3 regions of the Paenibacillus kribbensis genome follow, and region 3 is predicted to be linked to each of the others. Evidence: riboswitches for the same ligand, from Rfam matches in the RefSeq annotation. Region 3 holds a riboswitch; each other region holds the start of a gene.
The links. A riboswitch is a leader RNA that binds a small molecule or an ion and turns the genes downstream of it on or off. The one in region 3 is predicted to bind glycine.

Region 1: linked by a shared signal. The riboswitch ahead of gcvT (glycine cleavage system aminomethyltransferase GcvT) and the one ahead of B4V02_RS05765 (alanine/glycine:cation symporter family protein) in region 3 are both predicted to bind glycine.
Region 2: linked by a shared signal. The riboswitch ahead of sdaAB (L-serine ammonia-lyase, iron-sulfur-dependent subunit beta) and the one ahead of B4V02_RS05765 (alanine/glycine:cation symporter family protein) in region 3 are both predicted to bind glycine.

Annotation. Positions count from the first base shown of each region.
Region 1 is NZ_CP020028.1:1,489,310-1,492,585, reverse strand. Features, by position in the region: gene B4V02_RS06700 (DUF6055 domain-containing protein) at 1-378, shown strand, start outside; gene gcvH (glycine cleavage system protein GcvH) at 611-1,006, opposite strand; glycine riboswitch at 1,310-1,497, shown strand; glycine riboswitch at 1,498-1,593, shown strand; gene gcvT (glycine cleavage system aminomethyltransferase GcvT) at 1,673-2,773, shown strand; gene gcvPA (aminomethyl-transferring glycine dehydrogenase subunit GcvPA) at 2,899-3,276, shown strand, end outside.
Region 2 is NZ_CP020028.1:5,173,743-5,177,018, forward strand. Features, by position in the region: gene B4V02_RS26855 (DUF6359 domain-containing protein) at 1-640, opposite strand, end outside; glycine riboswitch at 854-969, shown strand; gene sdaAB (L-serine ammonia-lyase, iron-sulfur-dependent subunit beta) at 1,181-1,882, shown strand; gene sdaAA (L-serine ammonia-lyase, iron-sulfur-dependent, subunit alpha) at 1,860-2,759, shown strand; gene B4V02_RS23050 (Ig-like domain-containing protein) at 2,856-3,276, opposite strand, start outside.
Region 3 is NZ_CP020028.1:1,250,739-1,254,014, forward strand. Features, by position in the region: gene B4V02_RS05760 (glycoside hydrolase family 1 protein) at 1-1,411, shown strand, start outside; glycine riboswitch at 1,680-1,774, shown strand; gene B4V02_RS05765 (alanine/glycine:cation symporter family protein) at 1,933-3,276, shown strand, end outside.

The DNA.
Region 1 (3,276 bases), 240 kb from region 3:
ACCCTAAGCGGGTATGCGATTGCGGACGGTTCTGCAAAAATAACAGGTCATGGTCATGTAGGGGATCAAGCCGTTGTTACTGAACAAGCAGAAGTTTCGGAATATGGACAGGTGGTCGAAAGCGCTTTAGTGAAGGGATATTATACTGTGAGCGGTCATGCCGTAGTTAAGGGGCTTTCGATTGGTCACGGCGGGGTCAGCAAGCGAGAACATGGAGGAGCCACCGGACAGGCCGTTACTTACGGCGATTTCTTCGATGATATGGGATATACCATAAGTGGCGGTTCCTTTGCAGGCTATGAAAGTTTGGAGGCCTCTGTGAAAAACTTCAGAGACGGTTATGCCCGATCAGACGGCAAGGGCGGCTATATGCGCTAAAATGGCCAATCCGCAGACTAGAGTTTAAACGCCGGATACCGGCATGAACAAAACGAAAAATATTTGATATAAAATGACCTCATCCTCCACTTGACACTTCACCGTGGAATATGAGGTCATTTTTGGCTTATTCCTATCCGAAAAGAACTCTTTTGGGACAGCCCCATTTTATACAAGCACAAGCGAATAAACGACACTCTTATTCAATTTTCGACACGATATGACTTTATTATTACCCTTCGGCAGTCAATCTCTCGTACTCATCCGCAGACAATAGCTTGCCCAGAGCTTCCTCCACATCGTTGCTGATCTCGACCTCGATCATCCAGCCTTTTTCATAGGGAGACTCGTTAACCAGCTCAGGCGTAGTTTCCAACGTTTCATTCACCCTTAATACGGTTCCCGTCACCGGAGAAAACAAATCGGATACCGTCTTCACCGATTCAATGGTACCAACCTCCGCTCCTTGTTCAATTGCTGCTCCCTCCTCAGGCAACTCCACAAAAACAATGTCACCCAGTTGGTGCTGTGCAAAATCTGTAATACCGATTCGAACCTTTCCATCCTCTATACGCTCAACCCATTCATGCTCCTCCGTATACCAAAGCTGCTGTTTCACTTCGCTCATCCTGCTTCCGCCTCACTTCCAAGGGAATGTAATTGCTTCTGCTCACCTATACTAGACAGGTTAAGATTATGACAACAAGAATACCTATGTCAATAATACTAACAAAAATACTTCATATCACTGTAAAAAGCGTTGTAAACCAAAATACGACAAGGTACAACAAACGCTTACATATCCTTATTTATGTATTAAATGTTTTTTAGATTGATTTTCATGACATTTTTATTGACATTTTGAATGAATTTGCGTATTAATGGGTTATAGCCAATGCTTGTGGAAATACCCCGACAACTGCAAACGCGGATGAACGCGGAGGGAGAGACTGCCAGGATTCGCATAGCTGTTACTGCTTGTGAGACAGAGGTACATGCGAATCGGATTATGTTGTTATCTGTATCCATCGGTAACATACAATATTCCCGAAGGTAGCGCCGAAGGAGTAAACCTGCACGGCAGGTGAATCTCTCAGGCAAAAGGACCTCTGCCGGACGCATCTCTGGAGAGCATTCGCCATGGAGCGGATCACCCAAGAGGAAACCTGGTGCACACCGGGGTAACTTTCAGGTATCAAGGACAGAGCTGAAAAAAGAGTATGGACCGCCGTCTATACGTTTTTTTCAGCCTGTCTTTTTTGTTTAGCCGATCACACCGGATAGGAGTGGAAAAATGACTAACTTGCGAAGAACACCGCTGTATTCTTCTTACGGGACGCTGCCCGGAGTCCGTTGCATTGACTTTGGAGGTTGGGAGCTCCCTGTGCAGTTTAGCGGCATTCAAAAGGAGCATGAGGCCGTCCGCCAACATGCGGGATTATTCGATGTATCGCATATGGGCGAGTTTTTGGTTGAAGGCAAAGAAGCCCAAGCTTTTCTGCAACAAGTAACGACGAACGATGTCAGCCAGTTGGAACCGGGTCAGGCCCAGTACTCGCTCTTGTGTTACCCCGATGGTGGTGTGGTGGATGACCTGCTTGTGTACTGCAAAGGACCGGAGCGCTACATGCTGGTTGTCAATGCCTCCAACATCGACAAGGATTGGGATTGGCTTATGCGCCACGCGCCTGCATCCGTTCATCTCGAAAATGTGTCGGATGCCATAGCATTGCTGGCGTTGCAAGGCCCGGAAGCAGCGCGTATTATGGCAGCCGTGACAGATACGGATATAACCAATCTGGCCTCCTTCCGATTCCGTGAGAACGTGCAGCTGTTCGGAGTGAAAGCACTCGTCTCCCGCACCGGATATACAGGTGAAGATGGTTTTGAAATGTATATACCTGCAGCGGAAGCAGCCGCTGTATGGGAAGGATTGCTTCGCGCAGGTGAGTCGTATGGTCTGATTCCCGCCGGGCTTGGTGCCCGGGATACGCTGCGCTTTGAGGCACGGCTGCCCTTGTACGGACAAGAGCTATCTGCCACGATTTCACCGCTTGAGGCTGGCTTGGGCTTTTTCGTTAAGCTGGGCAAGGGAGATTTTATCGGCAGAGAAGCGCTGCAGCGTCAGAAGGAGCAAGGTATTCCCCGCAAGCTGATCGGACTGGAATTGCTGGATCGCGGTATCCCGCGCGCCCATTACCCGGTATTCGCGGAAGGACAGCAAATCGGTGAGGTTACAACGGGAACCCAGTCGCCAACCTTAAAGCGCAATCTGGGTCTGGCCCTGGTGGACAGCCGTTTTAGCACGCTATCCACACCGCTGGAGGTCGAGATCCGTGGCAAACGCCTGCGCGCCGAGGTGGTAGCAGCGCCTTTTTATAAACGTTCACACTGATCCTAGACTCTTTTCATTTCTATAAAGCGAACAAGGAGATATGGACTTCTGGATTTTCCAGTTCACGATTATGTATTAGCCAATTTACGACTTTACATTTTGCTTTTTGAAAGGAGCCAGAACCTATGAAGCAGCATCGCTATCTGCCCATGACCGAACAGGACCAAACCGAAATGCTGCGTGTGGTCGGCGTATCGTCCATTGACGATTTATTTAGTGATATTCCAGCAGAAATCCGATATCAGGGCGAGCTGCCCATGTCCTCTCGACTGGACGAAAGAGCCTTAACCCGCCATCTGGCCGAGCTGGCAGGGCATAATGCCAACACAGACACACATGTCAGCTTTCTTGGTGCAGGGATTTATGATCATCATATTCCGTCCGTCATTCAGCACATCACTTCGCGCTCGGAATTTTACACTGCCTACACTCCCTATCAGCCAGAGGTAAGCCAGGGCGAGCTGCAAGCCATATTCGAATTTCAATCGTATATTTGCGAATTA
Region 2 (3,276 bases), 1.9 Mb from region 3:
CTGCCTTGCGCAGCCCGCCTGCAAAATCGGAGAAGGCGCCATCAATGACCCAATCCGCAGCTCCAGCTGTCTGTGCGTGCGTATTATCGAACAGCACCTTTTTGCCTTTTCCATCCGGCAATGTAGTACCCGGTTGACCCGGAGTGCCAGGATCAGGCTCGCCCGGTTCACCAGGGTTTCCCGGCTCGCTTCCGCTCACCAGTTCCACAGCGCTTGGGCTTTTCACTCCGCCAAAATTGTTGTAGGCGCCAAGCGTACCCGTCACGCGGATTTTGCTGCCGATCAGCTCAGGGTGGCCTGAAAGTCCAAATTGCCCTCTGTACGCTGATGTAAGCTGTACATCCAATAGATTAGACGTATTGCGTTCATTGGCTTGATCAGCAATCAATACGTTAAAATCATTCGCAAACGGGCTGGAAAAGTTAGCCGTTTTTGATCCGGTCGCGTGTCCAACGACGTAGCCCTCTACCGTCACCGTACCCCCGCTGCTTTGACGCTGGAGTGCTTCTCCCACCGTTAATGCTCCCTCGGCACTAACTTGACCGAATGAAACGAAAATTCCGATCAGCAGTGATACAATCGCTGCTAGATGCAGCATTCCTTTCAAGCGTGAACCTGTGAAGCGCAAGCCTTTTGCCATACGTTAATATCCCTCCTATTATCCATAAATGGTATTGTCCTCTATCAGATTAGCTATCAACCTTCTAATTCCTTCCTGTTTTCATCCATAATTATGTAAAATTTAATTTTTTCTACGGGGAATGCGTTAGTTTATGTGAAAATTATCCTCCGTGATTGACAGCGGACACGGCATATATTACTCTAAGAAATAGTTGTAGAACGGTATACGCGAATGAAGATGACGGGAGAGTCCGTCCAGGAAGCCTATAGCCTGGAGGCACCGAAGGAGCAAGACGCCAGCACCCGGCTGACGGATAATCTCTCAGGTCCATGTATCGTCATCTGACGCAACTCTGGAGAGAGCGCAAGCCACCCAAGGGGTAAGGCGGTAATGACACCGCACGAAACTCTCAGGTAACGAGGACAGAGATAAGGGAAACTTCCTTATCCTGTCCTTTTTTGTGCTCACATCGCGCGTCACCATTGGGAACCGTCATATACGCGCAAAGACGCGGCAATACCATATATTATGGTACAAAAACATACAGGGGGCCACACCATGCGTTTCAAAGATGTATTTTCCATTATCGGCCCGGCCATGACCGGACCTTCCAGCTCACATACCGCAGGCGCGGTGCGGCTCGCACGCGTTGCCCGGCACTGGCTCGGCGCACAGCCTGACCGTGCCCGCATGACACTGTACGGCTCTTTTGCCGATACGTACAAAGGACATGGCACAGATCTGGCGCTCATCGCAGGGCTGCTCAATTATGATACGGACGACAGCCGCATTCCCGATGCCGAGCAATGGGCAGAGCAAGCCGGAATGGCGGTGGAATTCGCCTTTAGCGGACTACCCGCTCCCCACCCTAACACAGTCCGCTTCGAGCTGTGGAAGGGCGGGGATCAGCGCACGCTGCTGGGCTCTTCCATCGGCGGTGGAAGCATCCATGTCCAACAGCTCAACGAATTCCGGGTCAATCTGACCGGAGAGCTGCCTACGCTGGTGCTTCTTCACTCGGATAAGCCCGGTACATTAGGCGCGGTGACTTCGGCGCTCGGCGCGGCTGATATTAACATTGCCTATATGCACGTGGATCGCAAAGGCCGGGATGGTGAAGCACTTACTGCCATCGAAATGGACAGTCCTGCTACGCCTGAATTAATCGCGAAGCTGCGGTCCTTACCACATATGTACGAGATTAAAATGATTCATTTGAAAAAAGGAGCTGAATCTGATGCGATTTACCCATTTGCATGAAATCAGTGCTTTATGTGCTGAGGAATCCACCACGATTGGCCGTCTGATGATTCAAGAGCAGGCACAGGAGACGAACACTCCTGAGGAAGAAATCTTCCGCCAAATGTCTGATTATTATCAAGTGATGAAGGAAGCCGTTCATCGCGGTCAGACGCAAGACACTGTATCCCGCAGCGGATTGACGGGCGGCGACGGCAAGCGTCTGGCCGAATATTTGCGGGCAGGCGAAACCTGCTCCGGCGATGCCTCAGCGCTCGCCATGGCGTATGCCCTGTCCGTATCGGAGGTTAATGCGTCTATGGGTCGCATTGTCGCCACGCCCACTGCTGGCTCATGCGGAGTCATCCCCGGTGTGTTTATCAGTGCACAGGAGCGATTCGGCTGGGATGATAAGCATATGGTGCACGGCCTGTTCGCCGCTGGAGCCATCGGCTACGTGATCGCCAACAACTCCTTCATTTCCGGCGCGGAGGGAGGCTGCCAGGCTGAGATTGGCTCAGCCATCGGAATGGCCGCCGGCGCTATGGTCGAGCTGCGCGGCGGCACGCCTGAACAGGCCCTTCACGCCGTAGGTCTCGCACTTAAGAACACGCTCGGCCTGATTTGCGACCCCGTCGCCGGACTCGTGGAGATTCCGTGCATCGTGCGCAACGGGCTGGGAGCTGTCACCGCGCTTGCCGCAGCGGACATGGCCTTGGCAGGGGTGCGCAGCGCCATCCCGTCTGACGAAGTCATTGACGTGATGCTTGAGGTCGGCAGCGCCATGCCTTCAAAGCACCGTGAGACCGCCAAAGGCGGCTTGGCCCAGACGCCAACCGGCAAGCGTTTGACCGAGTCGCTTACACGCAACGCATCGACCAAGAAGAACAAGTCGTAGTTTTCAAGGTAAAATGATTGCTCGACACTTCCATTTTACCAAAGCAAAGGGGCGTCCCACAGCCATTTTCATGGCTTTTGGGACACCCCTTTGTTCTTACTGAACGGTCACCTGTACCTTCGTCATTTTGCCTGCATATTTGACCGTGATCACGGCCTTCCCCTTGCCCTGTGCCTTAATATTGCCGTCTTTGACGGTGGCGACAATAATTCTGGACGAGGACCAGACAGCCGGTTTGGAGACATCCTTTTCCGACTCATCCTTGTACGTGGCTGTAGCTGTCACTTTAGCTAGCTGCCCAGCCTTCAAATTCAAGGCGACTTCGTCCGTTTGCAAATATTTAAGTGTATCTACATCCACAGGTACGCTGATCACCTTTCCGCCGAACTTCGCCTGAATGTTAGCTTTACCATAGCTGACCGCGGTAACCTGGCCTTTTTTAACTGTAGCTACTTTGTAATTGGATGTTTTCCATTCAGCTTGAGTTGTAACATCCTTTTCTTTGCCATCACTGGAT
Region 3 (3,276 bases):
GGCAACTGCGGCCAACCAATTGGAAGGAGCTTTTGACGTAGATGGAAAGGGATTGTCTAGTGCAGATATGATTGCCTATGTCCCCAAAGCAGAACGCAAGAACGATCATGCTATCGAGATTTCGTCCGAACGTCTGGAAGACATCCTGGCAGGTAAAGTAAATGCCCGTTTTCCAAAGCGTGAAGGGGTGGACTTCTACCACCACTATAAAGAAGATATCGCCTTGTTTGCAGAAATGGGCTTCAAGGTATTTCGCATGTCCATCCACTGGTCGCGGATTTTCCCGAATGGTTATGATGCCGAGCCGAATGAAGCAGGATTGCAATTCTACGACAATGTATTTGATGAGCTGCGCAAGTATGGTATTGAGCCCTTGGTGACATTGTCACATTATGAAACACCGCTAGGTCTGACTCAGAAATATAATGGCTGGCTGGGACGCGAAGTCATACAGCATTACGTGAATTATGCCGAAACGGTATTTACACGCTATAAGGATAAAGTAAAATACTGGCTGACCTTTAATGAAATCAATGTAATGACCATGAGTCCGTTCACAGGCGGCGGTGTGGTGATTGACCGTGTAGAAAACAAACAGCAAGCGATATATCAAGCATTGCATCATCAATTTGTAGCAAGCGCACTGGCGACCAAACGGGGACATGAGATCATCCCGGGCGCTCAAATCGGCTGTATGCTAGCCCGTATAGAAAGCTATCCACATACGTGTAACCCGGAGGATATACTGAAAGCCCAGCATGAAAATCAGATGAACCTGTTCTTTACGGACGTACATGCCCGTGGGGAATATTCCAACTACATGAACCGTTATTTTGAAGAAAATAATATTGTTCTGCAAACAGAACCCGGCGATGCGGAAATTTTGAAAAATAACACGGTCGATTTTATCTCCTTCAGCTACTACATGACTTTGACCGTATCTGCGGGCCCGGAAGGCGAGAAAGCAGCAGGCAACCTGATTGGCGGCGTGAAAAATCCGTATCTGCAGTCCTCCGACTGGGGATGGCAAATCGATCCGATCGGCCTGCGTGTTACGCTGAATACGTTTTATGACCGCTATCAAAAGCCGCTGTTCATCGTGGAAAATGGCTTGGGTGCGTATGATAAGGTGGAAGAAGACGGTTCTGTACATGACACCTATCGCATTGATTACTTGCGTCAGCATATTGCCCAAATGAAGGAAGCGATTGCCGACGGTGTGGATCTGATCGGTTACACGAGCTGGGGGCCTATCGACCTTGTAAGTATGTCTACTTCTGAAATGTCCAAGCGCTACGGATTTATTTATGTCGACCTGGATGATGACGGTAACGGAACACTCAAACGTTCCAAAAAAGACTCCTTTAACTGGTACAAAAATGTAATTGCAACGAATGGTGAAGAGCTGTAATTTTATGTAACTTCATATCGTCTTCGACGGACACGACAGAGAACATCGTAAGGATGCACTCTGCTGTGCCCGTTTTTTTGTGCAGACAGATGACTGCATCTCAGAGGGCTTCACAAATTTTTCACTTGTAATAAACTGAAAGCTTTCTGTATAATAAAAAACAATTTCATATGTCTGGTTGATGTTTGCGGGAGATGGAACGAAGGTTCCGACCGAAGGGGCAAAACTCTCAGGTGCTTGGCTGATTACAGCAAGCGGGACCGTAAACGGACAGAACTCTGGAGAGACCCTTAATTGGGCGCCGAAGGTGCACGGCAGAGAACATCTGCTTAAACTCTCAGGCAAAAGGACAGAGACGCGAATAACCTGTGACAGGGGATGCCCTATTTTTTTATAAGTTATGTAGAGGCAGCAACCTGCGCAAAAGGGTTGTATTTTTTCGTGCCTTTAACCTCTCCAGGAGTCGAATCAGCTGATTTGACTCTTTTTTGTTTTTTAATATGCTTGAGGAGCGGGTTGAAATGAATTTGGTACATGTGTTAGAAACGATTAGCAGTTGGATATGGGGAGCGCCGCTTATCATTCTCGTGATGGGAACGGGATTGTGGCTGACCATACGTTTAAAAATGCTGCAGGTATTTCGCCTGCCTTTGGCGATCAAGCTGATTGGCAAGGCCCCAAATGAAGGCAGCGGAGATGTAAGCAGCTTTGCGGCCCTGAGCACGGCGTTGGCGGCTACAGTTGGCACAGGAAGTATTGTCGGTGTAGCGACGGCGATTAAGCTGGGCGGGCCAGGTGCCTTGTTCTGGATGGTCGTGGCTGCCTTTTTCGGGATGGCTACGAAATATGCGGAAGGTGTGCTGGCGGTAAAATACCGGGTGAAGGATCGGAATGGACAATTTTCCGGTGGCCCGATGTATTATATTGAAAATGGTCTGGGACGCCGCTTTAAACCGCTGGCCATGCTGTTTGCCTTCTCGGGCATGCTGGTGGCGCTGTTCGGCATTGGAACGTTCCCGCAGGTCAAGGCCATTGTGTCTTCGACCGAAAATAGCTTTGGCGTTCCGCCGATTGTAACGGCGTTGATTATTGCTACCCTTACAGCACTGGTTACCATTGGAGGACTCAAAAGCATTGCCAAGGTATCGACCAAGGTCGTTCCTTTTAAAACAGGCTTATACGTACTGATTTGTATCATCGTACTGATTCGGTTTGCGGACCAGCTTCCCGCCGCAATCGCACTTGTGCTGCACTCCGCGTTTTCGACTACGTCTGCGACGGGCGGCTTTGCCGGGGCTACCATTATGCTGGCGATGCGCAGCGGGGTAGCCAGAGGTATTTTTGCCAATGAGGCCGGTCTGGGAAGCGCACCAATTGCAGCCGCAGCCGCCAAAACGAAATGGCCTGCGGAGCAAGGGCTGATTTCCATGACAGGTGTGTTTATTGACACGATGGTTATTTGTCTAATGACCGGGCTGACGCTGTTGGTAAGCGGTGTGTGGAGCGGACCTACTGATGCGGGCCTGATGACTCAGCAAGCATTTTCCAGCGCGTTCCCGCTTGGGGCAGAGCTGCTCACGATCATTCTGATTATGTTCGCATTCACGACTATGCTCGGCTGGAACTACTACGGGGAACGCTGTGTTGAATATTTGCTTGGCGTCAAGTGGATTAAGCCATACCGATATCTGTTCATTGCACTGGTTGCCGGAGGCGCGTTCATCAAGCTGGATGCCATCTGGCTGCTGGCAGATATCTTTAACGCAATGATGGCCTTTCCCAACCTGATTGCACTGCTCGGCTTGTCAGGCATCGTAGTTGCAGAAACCCGAACCTATATGGATTCCTTGTATTCTAATAAGCAA